DNA from 3 places in the Pseudolabrys sp. FHR47 genome. Region 1 is predicted to be linked to each of the others. Evidence: predicted binding sites of a transcription regulator. Region 1 holds the regulator's gene; each other region holds the start of a gene.
What was found. Region 1 encodes LexA, which represses DNA repair genes until DNA is damaged. Its sites were predicted from a motif close to TGTTCNNNNTGTGTTCNG; they were not measured.
Positions count from the first base shown of each region.

Region 2: recA (recombinase RecA) is a predicted target of LexA. The motif match lies at 2,558-2,575, and genes of this name have one in related genera.
Region 3: E8Q40_RS02525 (helicase-related protein) is a predicted target of LexA. The motif match lies at 1,644-1,661, and genes of this name have one in related genera.

Region 1 covers NZ_CP039740.1:2,355,941-2,360,357, forward strand. Annotated here, with positions in the region: gene E8Q40_RS11635 (glutamine--tRNA ligase/YqeY domain fusion protein) at 1-140, shown strand, start outside; gene E8Q40_RS11640 (ComEC/Rec2 family competence protein) at 255-2,522, shown strand; gene lexA (transcriptional repressor LexA) at 2,633-3,343, opposite strand; gene glp (gephyrin-like molybdotransferase Glp) at 3,481-4,417, opposite strand, start outside.
Region 2 covers NZ_CP039740.1:1,747,590-1,752,006, forward strand. Annotated here, with positions in the region: gene E8Q40_RS08590 (IS1595 family transposase) at 18-899, shown strand; gene E8Q40_RS08595 (hypothetical protein) at 945-2,453, opposite strand; gene recA (recombinase RecA) at 2,680-3,762, shown strand; gene E8Q40_RS08605 (hypothetical protein) at 3,946-4,323, shown strand.
Region 3 covers NZ_CP039740.1:515,631-520,047, forward strand. Annotated here, with positions in the region: gene E8Q40_RS02520 (DUF3108 domain-containing protein) at 322-1,206, shown strand; gene E8Q40_RS02525 (helicase-related protein) at 1,764-4,417, shown strand, end outside.

The sequences.
Region 1 (4,417 bases):
AAGCCAAACCCGGCGAAGCGATCCAGTTTGAGCGGCAGGGCTATTTCGTGCTCGACCGCGACAGCGCGCCCGGCAAGCTCGTGTTCAACCGCACCATCGGTCTGCGCGACACCTACGCCAAGGATGTGGCGAAGGGGTAGGTGTGGCCCGATAGGCGGCTAAGTACGCTTTCCCCGAGAACGTTCACAACCGTTCCCCTAATCTGCAACCCATGGCTGCGATAGCCTGATCCCGGTTGTGCCGGGGGGCGTTGCGTGGCCAGTCCGCCAAAAAGCCGTTCGAAAGCGATTGCAGCAGGTCTCGCCGCCGCCGCCGGCCGCCGTGCCGGCGTCTGGCCGGGCTGGCTCGATGCCTTCAGCGAAAAAGCCGGCAAAGTTCTGGCGTCCTGGACCGCCGCCGAAGTGGCACCGGGCCGTCTGCTGCCTTGGTTGCCGGTTGCGTTCGGCACCGGCATCGCTGCGTACTTTGCCGCCGATCGCGAACCGGCCTGGTGGGCTGCGTCGGGACTTTGTATGGCGACGCTTGCGATCGCCTATGCGGCGCGCAAGCATCCCTTTGGTTTTCCGCTGACGCTGGGGCTTGCCGCTTTCGCAGCCGGCTTCGGTATCGCGACACTCAACACCGCACGCATCGACCATCCGATCCTGCGCAGCGCGACCTGGAGCGCGCAGGTGTCGGGCTTCGTCGAGATTCGCGAGGAGCGGGCCAAGAGCGACCGCATCGTCGTGCGGGTTCACAAATTTGAGGCACCGCGCATCACGGAAATACCGGAGCGGGTACGCGTCTCGGTAAGAAAGAGCACGGCGCCGGCGGTGGGTACGTTCGTGGCGTTCAAGACATATCTGGCGCCGCCCCTCGAGCCCCTGCGACCCGGCGGCTACGACTTCGCGCGCGATCTCTATTTTCAAAAGATCGGCGCCTCCGGCTATGTGCTTGGCCGTGTTCGCCAAGAAGCTGCGCCCGTGAAGCCTGGTTTGTGGCTGTCCTATGCAACTTTCTTCGACGGCCTGCGTGACAGCATGGACAACCGAATTCGTGCGATTCTGCCGGGCGATCGCGGCTCGATCGCCTCGGCGCTGATCACCGGCACGCGCGATGCGATATCGCCCGCTGTCAACGACGCCATGTACGTCTCAAGCCTGGCGCATGTGTTGTCGATCTCCGGCTATCACATGGCGGTGGTCGCCGGCATGGTGTTCTTTGTCATCCGCGCCGTGCTGGCGCTGGTTTCGTCGCTGGCGCTGACGCGACCTATCAAGAAATGGGCGGCGCTTGGCGCGCTCGGGGCGGCAACGTTCTATCTGATGTTGTCCGGTGCCGAAGTGGCCACCCAGCGCTCCTACATCATGGTCGCCATCGTGCTCGTTGGCATTATGGCCGATCGTCCGGCGATCACATTCCGCACCCTGACGGTGGCGGCGCTGATTGTCATGGCGCTGACGCCGCAAGCTCTGGTGCATCCGAGCTTCCAGATGTCGTTTGCCGCAACGCTCGCCTTGGTCGCGCTCTATCAGACCTCGCTGCGCTGGCAGGCGGGCGCCGACAGCCCGCTCGCGGCACGCATTGCGCTGTGGGGCGGGCGAGAAATCGCCGCACTGATCCTTGCCTCGCTGGTGGCCGGTTTAGCGACCACGCCGTTCGCTGCCTTCCACTTTCACCGCATCGCGCCTTACGGCGTCATCGCCAACCTTCTGGCCATGCCGGTCGTGTCGGTGGTGGTGATGCCCATGGGCATTGCCGGCGCGCTGACCATGCCGTTCGGCTTCGATGCCGTGTTCTGGAAGCTCATGGGCCTCGGCCTCGACTGGATGATCGCGGTCGCGCTCTGGGTGACGCAATTGCCCGGCGCGGTGGGGCCGATGCCGGCCTTCGGCGTCGGGCCGCTGCTTCTGGTGACGCTGGGCTTGCTGCTGCTCTGTCTGCTGCGCTCGCCACTGCGCTGGAGCGGTGCGGCCTGTGTCGTCGTCTCCGCGGTCTGGGCGCTGGCGACGCCGCAGCCGGATGTCTTGATTGCCGGCGACGGCCAGACCGCGGCCGTGCGTGGCGCGTCCGGACATCTGGTTTTCCTGCAGCGTGGCCGCGACAGCTTCGCGGTCAAGGAATGGCTCTCGGCCGATGGCGACATGCGCGGCACCGATGGTACGAAACCGGATGATGGCGTTCGCTGCGACGCCATTGGCTGCACGGCGACATTGCGCGATGGGCGCACCGTGGCCTTCGCGTCGTCTGTCGAGGCTTTTGCCGAAGACTGTGCGCGCGCCACTGTGGTCCTGTCTTCGCGGACGGCGCCCCGCGCTTGCGAGGCCATGCTCATCGACCGGCCGGCCTGGCAGCGCCATGGCGCTGCGGCGCTCTACGTCAAAGGCGACAGTTTCGATATGGAAGTGGCGCGGCCAGTAACGCAGGACCGGCCATGGGCGAGAGCGCGCAAGGTCCCGGCGGCCGATGCCTCAACGCAAAACATCCGACGCAATGCGCCGGATGCCACGCCGCGAACGGAAGATCTGGAAGCGGGGGATTGAGGCTGTCATTCCGGGGCGCGGCCTTTTGGCCGCGAACCCGGAATCCATAATCCCGGTCAGTGTGTATGGATTCCGGGCTCGCGCTTTCAGCGCGCCCCGGAATGACCGAGCTAATACCTTCTGAACATCGCCACCAACTTGCCCTGGATGCGCACACGATTGGGCGGCAGGATACGCACCTCATAGGAGGCGTTGGCGGGCTCCAAGGCGATCGAGGCGCCGCGGCGGCGGAAACGCTTCAGGGTGGCTTCCTCGTCGTCAATCAGCGCCACCACGATGTCACCAGTATCGGCGGCCTCGGAGCGGCGGATGAGGGCAATGTCGCCGTCGAGAATGCCGGCGTCGATCATCGAGTCGCCGCGCACTTCCAGCGCGAAATGTTCGCCGGTCGAGAGCAACTCCGGCGGCATGTTGATGACATGGCTGCGCTGCTGGATCGCCTCGATCGGCGTACCGGCGGCGATGCGGCCCATGACCGGTACCGAGATCGGCCGCGCCGCGTCGTCTTCCGTGACCACGGGGCGCGCCTTGCCGAGATTGCCCTCGATGACGCTCGGGTTGAACCCACGCACGCGGCCGTTGCCGCCGCCGAGACCGTGCTGGACCGAGTCCGGCAGCTTGATCACCTCGATGGCGCGGGCGCGGTTGGCGAGGCGCCGGATGAAGCCGCGCTCTTCCAGCGCGGTGATCAGGCGGTGGATGCCGGACTTGGAGCGCAAATCCAGCGCATCCTTCATTTCGTCGAAGGAGGGCGGCACGCCGGTTTCGGTCAGCCGCTCGTGGATGAACCGCAGGAGTTCGAATTGTTTGCGCGTCAGCATCGTGGGTCTCCCGGTCGCGGCCGATCCCGCAAAGCCTGATTGGCGCGGAATCATCCGAAACAAAGCATGAACGGACACTATCTGTTCGATATGTGTTCCGCAACCACTTAATTTGGCGTGAACAAGTCGAGAGGCCGCTAAAACCCGAACTTAAGGATGCGGCAGCGGCTGCCGGCCTTAGCCGCAGGGGCTTGCGGCTCCCGAATCAACAGGCAACCGGCCTGCGAGAGTGGTGCCATCAGGGAACTATCCTGATTCTGGACCGGCGTCGCGATCGGACCATCGGGGCCGGACTCCAGCGTGGCGCGCAGATAGTCGGCGCGGTCGTCATTGGCTGGAAGATCGCGGCCAAGGATGGCGGATTCCGGCGGCGTCTCGATGTCGCTGCGGCCGGAAAGCTTGCGCAGCAGCGGCAGCAGAAACAGGAAGGCGCAGACGTAGGACGACACCGGATTGCCCGGCACACCGAGCACATGCATGGCGCCGAGCCGGCCGTGCATCATCGGCCGGCCGGGGCGCAGCGCGACCCGCCAGAATGACAGATCGAGGCCTTCGGCCTTCAGCGCCTTCTGCACCAAGTCATGGTCGCCGACCGAAGCGCCGCCACTGGTGAGCAGCACATCGACCTTGGCTTCGCGCGCCTTTCGAATGCGGCCGCCGATGTCATCGAGCGTATCGCGGGCGACGCCGAGATCGATCACCTCGGCGCCGGCGGCGCGTGCCAGCGCTGTGAGTGCGAAGCCGTTGGAATAGACGATCTGGCCGGGGCCGAGCTCACTGCCGGGCATGACCAGTTCATCGCCAGTGCCGAGCACCGCGACGACGGGCCGGCGATGAACGCGCAGCCGCGGGTGGTTCATGGCGGCCGCGAGCATCAGGTCGCGATCGGTCAGCGCCCGGCCTTTCTCAAGCAGGACCTCGCTTTGTTTGAAATCGATGCCGGCGTAGCGGACATTGCGGCCTTTGATGGCGGTCTTCTCGACCGTGACCTTGTCGCCGTCGCGGCGGGTAAGCTCCTGGATGACGACGGTGTCGGCGCCATCGGGGAGTACGCCGCCAGTGAAGATGCGCGCA
Region 2 (4,417 bases), 610 kb from region 1:
GGGTATGGAGGCGGCAAATGGCTCAGAAAACCTCGAAAATCCGAGAATTTCAGGCTCGTTTCCCGGATGAGGATAGCTGCCTTAATCATCTGATGCGGACCCGCTACGGCGAGCGCCTGACCTGCATGGGCTGCCACAAAGAGGCGACCTATTACCGGGTCAAAACCCGCCGCTGCTTCACCTGTGAGCACTGCGGCTATCAGGTCTATCCGACCGCCGGGACGCCCTTCGAAAAGACCCGGACCAGCCTGCGGGACTGGTTCTATGTCATGTTCCTATTCTGCTCGTCGCGGAACGGCGTGGCGGCGAAAGAGGTGCAGCGCCAGCTTGGGGTGACCTACAAAACCGCGTGGCGCATGTGCAATCTGATTCGAAAGTACATGGGCTATGTGGACGGCGATTTCCCGATTGGCGGCCCCGGCAAGATCGTTGAAGCGGACGAAACTTTCATCGGCGGCAAGGACACCCAAGAGGAAGGCGACGACAAGTCCGTGGTGCTTGGCATGGTCGAGCGTGGCGGCGACGTTGTGACCCGACACATTCAGGACCGCAGCGCCCGCAACATCGCGCCGAACGTCACCAAGTTCGTGAAGCCCGGCACCCGCATTCATACCGATGACTGGAAGGGCTATCAGGTCCTGACCGAGCGCCACGGCTACGAGGTCGAGACTGTCAATCACTCCGCGAAAGAATACGTTCGCGGCGATGTGCATACCAACTCAATCGAGGGCTTCTGGGCCAACGTGAAGCGCGGGATCAACGGGACTTACGTTTGGGTTTCGAAGAAGCACTTGCAGACTTACCTTCACGAGTTCGAGTATCGCCATAACCTGCGCCAGCAGCCTGCTTTGATGTTCGAGTTGCTTTTGCAGGCCTTTCCGAAGGTTCGGGTTGGCTAGCCATCATCTGGAGAAGCTTATCGAAGCGCTTTGATGCTTGATCTTTCATTGCGTCCTCGCTTGAATGGACTCGATGGCCTGTTTGATTGAATTTATGGCCGCTGTCTGCTGCTGATTGATTTCGTCAATATATTTCAGAGCGCGCTCATTCTGCTTCTGAACTATATTAATAGCCTCGCCATTGAGCGGGGCGTCCGTCGAGAAATATTTCCATTGCGCCAAAACATTACCCAGCTCTTCTCTGGCTTGAGCAGAGATAACAGCGTTCATGACAAAAGGACCGAGGTCGCTGCTGTAAGACGGGTCGCGCCGCGCGATTTCTCTAAGTGATTGCTCTTGATCCGCATAAGATGCGGTCATTTGCGACACTAGCTTCCGAATTTCGTCCAAACCGTCTGATGATGACGGAGCAGACCTCCCGGTCCTGACCGCCATCCTGAACCTTTGGTTATATTCTTCCCGCCACATCCTGAGTTTGTGCGACACCGTCGATAAGTTGACCGGGTTTTTGACCATAATGTTGTACATCTCACGAAGTTGAGGCTCTATCGCGATCGGCGGGTGCGGCTTTGAAGGCGTCTCGGGTTTAACCTGCTGCACATGAGGTTTTGGCCCCTCTGAATTCGTCTGGCCCTTCGGTTGAGTGCTTCTCTGATCGTTTTTTGAAACACCGCCGCTCTCTTTTTTCGGAGACATTTGAGGCGGCGTGACTTGAGGCTTCATCTCTTGCTCAGACCGACGAACTAAAACTTCAATTTCTTGATGCGAAAATGATCTACGGTACTGTTTGCCGTCATAGTCAAAAAAGAAAGTGATAGGTGCAATCTCGTTCAGCAGTGTTTCGATTGAGATTGGCTTTTTATCGGGATCGAAATAGGCGTGAATATCAATGATTGCATCGACCGGTATCGGATTGATCTCATCGCCACTAAAAAGGTTGCCCTTGATGTTGAAGAAGCCGGGATAGATGGCCCCGCTTCTGTCCGAGCGTATGTACGCTTTCGCGTTGCTAATCGGGTCTTTTGTTCTGTTGTGGCCCTGGGCCCGAAATTGAAAGACTACCGCAGGGTTGTGCGACGCGCCCCCCATCATTCCGATGTATGGATAGCCAGGATGGCGCTCGAAGCCCCATTCGAACTCCGATAACATAATTGGGCCGTCGCCTTGCTTCTTGGCGGAAGCGGTACCTGCCGCAATTGGTTCCTGTATTACCCGAGATGGATTGCGCTGCACCGCATAGGCGACGAGTGACGCAATCACCACAATGGTCGCAACCGCGGCGACTATGAGCCATGGGTCCAAGGGACGCTTCTCCGTACCGCCTGTGTGTCGGTACAGGTTAAGCCCTATCCCAATAAGCAACCAAGTGAGCAGGCTGATGAACAGAACGCCCGCCCACTGAAAGGTCGCCCAAAACCATGTGAGTTGTGAAGTTAGCCACCCCATCGCGACCGCCCCGGTGAGGCCAACCGCGCCGAACAGCATCCAGATATACCCGCCAAGACTGAGGAGAGGGTCCACCTTCTTGAACGCCTCATAGGCCTTTTTGAGCATCGATCCATTTCCCTTCGGCCGATCCTAGGCCTAGTAGGGGCTGCGTTGGAACATACCGAGTCTCGGTACATGTTCCAAGGGGATATACTTGCGGTATCTCGCAAAAGAACATATTGCGAACAGAGAACAAATAGTGTACGGTATCTCGACAATTGATCAGACCGCCGGGGAGGGCCCGTCCCTCGCGTTGTCGGGGTCCGAATCTGAGCCCATATAGGAGCGCCACATGAGCCAACCTGCCCTGCGTGTCGTCGAAGGATCGTCCATGGACAAGTCGAAAGCCCTCTCTGCCGCGCTCAGCCAGATCGAGCGTCAGTTTGGCAAGGGCTCGGTGATGAAGCTCGGCAAGTCCGACAAGTCGATGGACATCGAGGTGGTCTCGACCGGGTCGCTCGGGCTGGACATCGCGCTCGGCGTCGGTGGCCTGCCGCGCGGCCGCATTGTCGAGATTTACGGGCCGGAATCGTCCGGCAAGACGACCCTGTCGCTGCACACCATTGCCGAAGCCCAGAAGAAGGGCGGCATATGCGCCTTCGTCGACGTCGAACACGCGCTCGACCCGGTCTATGCGCGCAAGCTCGGCGTCAATGTCGATGAGCTGCTGATCTCGCAGCCGGATGCCGGCGAACAGGCACTCGAGATCGCCGATACTTTGGTGCGCTCCGGCGCGGTCGACGTGCTGGTGGTCGATTCGGTCGCCGCTTTGGTGCCGCGCTCCGAACTCGAAGGCGAAATGGGCGACGTGCAGCCGGGCTCGCAGGCGCGCCTGATGAGCCAGGCGCTGCGCAAGCTCACCGCTTCGATCAGCAAGTCGAAGACCATGGTGATCTTCATCAACCAGATCCGCATGAAGATCGGCGTCATGTACGGCTCGCCGGAGACGACCTCGGGCGGCAATGCGCTCAAGTTCTACGCCTCGGTGCGCCTCGACATCCGTCGCATCGGCGCCATCAAGGACCGCGACGAGGTGATCGGCAACCAGACCCGCGTCAAGGTGGTCAAGAACAAGCTGGCGCCGCCGTTCAAGCAGGTCGAATTCGACATCATGTATGGCGAGGGCGTGTCCAAGACCGGCGAACTCATCGACCTCGGCGTCAAGGCCAATGTCGTGGAGAAGTCCGGCGCCTGGTACTCGTTCGATAGCCAGCGCATCGGCCAGGGCCGCGAGAACGCCAAGGTATTCCTCAAGCAGAATCCGGATGTCGCGGCGAAGATCGAAGCCGCCGTCCGCGCCAATTCCGGCGTCATCGCCGACGTCATCGATGCGGGCGAAGCCGGCGACAAGGACGACGACGCGCTGGAGGCTTGAAAAGCTCCGGGCACGCCGGATGATCGTGGCTTTGCGCCACGCTCCGGCGCCGGCACCGGCGGTGAAAGTCTCTCCGTAGCGGGAGAGGCGGCAGCCGCCGCGAATCCGGCACAGGCGAAGACTCTGTCTTCGCTTGCAGCGCCCAAGCCGACCAATCAACCGACTGAAGAGCCTTCCGACGCAGTGATCGCGGACGAAGAAACGCCGACCATGATCGAGATGATCGAGCCGTCCACCGGCGAGATCATCGTGCTGGCGCAGCACAAGCCCGCGACTCCGGCGAAAGCCGAGGACCAGGTGACACCGTTGGCCAAGCCGGAGAAGCGAACGAAGGGTCGTGCAAAACTGAAGACCAAGCCCGCCGAGGACGGGACCACGCCGATGACGGCAACGGCGAAGTCCGACGCGGGTGTCAAAACAGGCGCCGGTTCAGGCGCCAAATCGGCCGAGGTGCTGGCCGCCAATGAAGCGCGCAAGGAGCGCAAGGCGGCGGAGAAGGCCAAGGCAAAAACTTCGGCCAAAGCCAGGGCAGGTGGGCCGAAAACAAAGAAGGCCCGCTAAAGCGTTTTCGAGCGAAGTGGAAACCGGTTCGCGTGAAGAAAACGCGTCAAAAAGAGCACTGAGTTACGGGCTTTGCGGCCCGTGAAGTTCAGGT
Region 3 (4,417 bases), 1.8 Mb from region 1:
TTCGCAAATGGTGCGTCGCTTGATAAGCGCCGCGGGAATTGTGGTCGCCCTGCAAAAGGCCGGCCTGCACGTGCTGTTTGGCTCGCGCCGGTCCGTTCCGAAAATGTGGGCTTGGACGGCAGGACGTATAAAGAGCCGTGGCTTGGGCGTCAAGTTGGGGATTTGACCTTAGTTTCTGCCATTTTTGGGCTTTTCGGCGGCTGACTGGCGTAAATTAACCGCGGCGCGACCGGTACCAAACATTTGGCGCAATGCGCGCCGACCAATTGCGCCATCAGGAAGGAATGTCCGGTGCTCAAGGTCCGGGAAGCGAGGCGACGGATGACGCTGGCAGCGCCTGTGGCGGCGCTGTGCGCGGCGTTCGCGCCCGGGGACGCAGGGGCACAGGCCCGGCTCGACGCGCGCTATACGGCCTCGCTGGCCGGCCTGCCCATCGGCGAGGGCACCTGGCAGATCGTGATCGGAGAGGGCGATTATTCGGCCACGGCCAAGGGCTCGACGACCGGCCTGATGAAAGCCTTCACCGGCGGTTATGGCCATACCATCACCCAGGGCACGCTACAGGCCGGTAAGCCGGTTCTGTCCAGTTACACGGCCAGCATCCAGTCCTACAAAAAAGGCAATGAAGTAAGCCTAAAAGTGGATGGCGGCGCCGTCAAAGACCTGAAGCTCGATCCTCCCGCTGAAACGGAGCCGGAGCGTGTCCCGGTGACCGAGGCCAGCAAGAGCGGCGTGCTCGATCCGATGACGGCGACCTTGGTGCGGATGACGGGCAATGGCGACGTCATGTCGCCGGAGGCCTGCCAGCGTAAATTGCCGGTGTTCGACGGGCGCCTGCGCTACGACCTCAATCTGGCCTTCAAGCGTATGGATCAGGTCAAGGCGGACAAGGGCTATGCCGGGCCGGTCGTGGTGTGCAGCGTCATCTTCACCCCGGTCGCCGGCTACATCCCCACCCGTGCGGCGATCAAATACCTCCAGGAACAGCGCAACATCGAGATCTGGCTGGCGCCGATCGGCGGCACGCGTGTGCTGGTGCCGTTCCGGATCGAGGGCCCGACGCCGGTCGGCCGCGCGGCTTTGGAAGCCGACGAGTTTGTCGTGACCGCGTTGCCGCCCAAGGAGCCGATCAAGGCCTCGATCAAGCCCAAAGAAAAAGACAAGCCGACCAAGGCGGCGGCGAGCGAGACCAAACCGACGCCGTGATGTCGAATCCGGCTTGACTCGGCGCGCGAGGGCCGACTCGCCGGCGCGTTAATAAATCCCGGCCGAAAAAGCTCAATGAATCTGTTCCTCGCCACAGGATGTGGTGGCAAAGGATGAATCCGTTCCCACATATCGCCGTGAACGAATCCGAAGTGGTGCTGAGTCACTGATTCGCCCCTGCTTCGTTCCAGACTCGTTCCGGCCTTTAAAACCGGGCTCTTCTAACTGTTGCAGGATGAGACAGATCGCTTGGCGTGACGGTTCCGGCGCTTGCAGCGAAACGAGACAGGCGAGCCGTCTCGTTAAGATTTGAATTGTTTTTTCGCTCTAGTCGGCGGCGACGGCAAACCCTATCTAGTGGCTACCGCATGACTGCCACCGACATGTCGCCGTGAACGAACCCGCATTCGACTGTTTTCAGTGATTCGGACGGTGTTCGTTCCAGCGCTGTTCCAAAGCTTAACGGTGGCGCCTTTTAGGGCTCGCATGAAGATGCGATGTGATAGATGACCTTGCGGCCTCGCCTCCCTTGAGGCGATGACGCGTCTGGACGAGTAATGACGATTTCCTTCTCTCCGCAGGCCAAATGCCAGCCGCACGCACGCGGTTCAGGTGTGACGGCGGTTCTCGGTCCCACCAATACCGGTAAGACCCATCTCGCCATCGAGCGGATGCTCGCGCATTCCTCCGGCGTGATCGGCCTGCCGCTGCGGCTTCTGGCGCGCGAGGTCTACAACAAGGTCGTGGCCAAGGCCGGCGAAGCCTCCGTCGCGCTCATCACCGGTGAAGAGAAGATCAAGCCGCCGAAGGCGCGATACTGGGTCTCGACCGTCGAGGCGATGCCGCGCGATCTCGACGTCGCTTTTCTCGCGGTCGACGAAATCCAGCTCGGGGCCGATTTCGAGCGCGGCCACGTTTTCACCGATCGCATCCTCAACATGCGCGCCCGCGAGGAAACGCTCATCCTCGGCGCAGCGACCATGCGCGGCATCGTGGAGCGGCTGCTGCCCGGCGCCAATATCGTGTCGCGGCCGCGACTTTCGATGCTCACTTATGCGGGCGAAAAGAAGATCACGCGGCTGCCGACGCGATCGGCCATTGTCGCCTTTTCCGCGGCGGAAGTTTACGCGATCGCCGAACTGATCCGCCGCCAGCGTGGCGGTGCGGCCGTTGTGCTCGGTGCGCTATCGCCACGCACCCGCAATGCCCAGGTCGCGATGTACCAATCAGGCGATGTGGATTATCTCGTCGCTACCGATGCGATTGGAATGGGTCTCAATCTCGACGTCGACCACGTCGCATTTGCCTCCGACCGTAAGTTCGACGGTTACCAGTTCCGCAAACTCAACCCGTCCGAACTCGGGCAGATTGCCGGCCGTGCCGGCCGCGCCACCCGTGACGGCACTTTCGGCACGACGGGGCGCTGCGACCCGTTCGACCAGGAATTGGTGCATGCGCTGGAAAGTCACACCTTCGAGCCGGTGCGGATGCTGCAATGGCGCAATTCCGCGCTCGATTTCGCCTCGATCGGCGCGCTGCAGGCATCGCTGTCGATGCCGCCGCAGGAGCAGGGTCTGACACGCGCGCCCACCGGCGAAGACATTCTGGTGCTGGAACACGCCGGCCGCGATGACGACGTGAAGGCGCTGGCGCGCAGCGCGGCGGCGATCGAGCGGCTTTGGGACGTCTGTCAGGTCCCGGACTATCGCAAGATCGCGCCGGCGACCCATGCCGAATTGGCCGTGACCCTCTATGGTTTCTTGATGCGAGAGGGTAACATCCCTACAGATTGGTTCGCCCGTCAGCTCGCTCTGGCCGATCGGACCGACGGCGACATCGACACCCTCTCCAACCGGATCGCGCATGTCAGGACCTGGACTTACGTTGCCAATCGGCCGGATTGGCTTGCCGACCCTGAGCATTGGCAGGGTGTCACCCGCGCGATCGAAGACAAATTGTCGGACGCTTTGCACGAGCGTCTGGCAGAACGCTTCGTGGACCGCCGCACCAGCGTCTTGATGCGGAGGCTGCGAGAAAACGCGATGCTCGAAACACAAATCGGAAAAACCGGCGAAGTCACTGTCGAGGGCCATGTCATCGGCCGTCTCGACGGCTTTATGTTCGCACCTGACGCTTCGGCCGCCGGCTCGGAAGCCAAGGCGCTCAATGCCGCCGCGCAGAAAGTGCTCGCCGTCGAGATCGAAGCGCGGGCCACCAAGCTGTCTCAGGCCTCCAGCGATCAGGTCGTGCTCGCCAATGACGGCGTTTTGCGCTGGACCGGCGAATTGGTCGGCAAGCTCGTGGCGGGCGATGACACGCTGCGTCCGCGCGTGCGCATCATTGCCGACGAGCATTTGACGGGCCCGGCGCGCGAACTGGTGCAGAATCGCCTCGACCTCTGGATCAAAAACCACATCGAGAAGCTGCTCGCGCCGTTGTTCTCGCTGTCGGCGGCGGAAGATATCACCGGCGTTGCCCGCGGCATCGCGTTCCAGCTCGTCGAGGCGCTCGGCGTGCTCGAACGGCAGAAGGTCGCCGAGGAAGTGAAGGGGCTCGATCAGCCCTCGCGCGCCACCTTGCGCAAATACGGCGTGCGCTTCGGCGCCTATCACATCTACCTGCCGCTGCTGCTCAAGCCGGCGCCGCGATCGCTGGCGACGCAGCTTTGGGCTTTGAAGCACGAGGCGCCGGACGCCAAGGGCGTCACCGAGCTACTGCACCTCGCCGCGTCCGGCCGCACCTCGATTCCGGTCGACAAGGAAACGCCGAAGGCGCTGTACCGGACTTCCGGCTACCGCATCTGCGGCGAGCGTGCGGTGCGCGTCGATATCCTGGAGCGGCTTGCCGATCTCATCCGCCCGGCGTTGTCGTGGCGCGAGGGCATGACGCCCAAGCCCGACGGCGCTTTCGACGGCCGCGGCTTCGTTATCACCGGCGCCATGACCTCGCTGACCGGTGCCTCTGGCGAGGACTTCGCTTCGATCCTGCGCTCGCTCGGCTATCGCATGGATCGCAAGCCGAAACCGCCGGAAGCCAAGCCGGTGGAGGAAGCGAAGCCAGCCGAACCGACCACGGAAGCTGCCGCCACAGAAAGCACGGCCTCGGAAACATCGGCCGAATCTGCGGCCGAACCTGGCGCTGAGACGACAGAGACCTCGTCGCTGTCGCTGCTGCCGGATGCCGAACTGTTGCCGACGGCTCCTGACGTCAG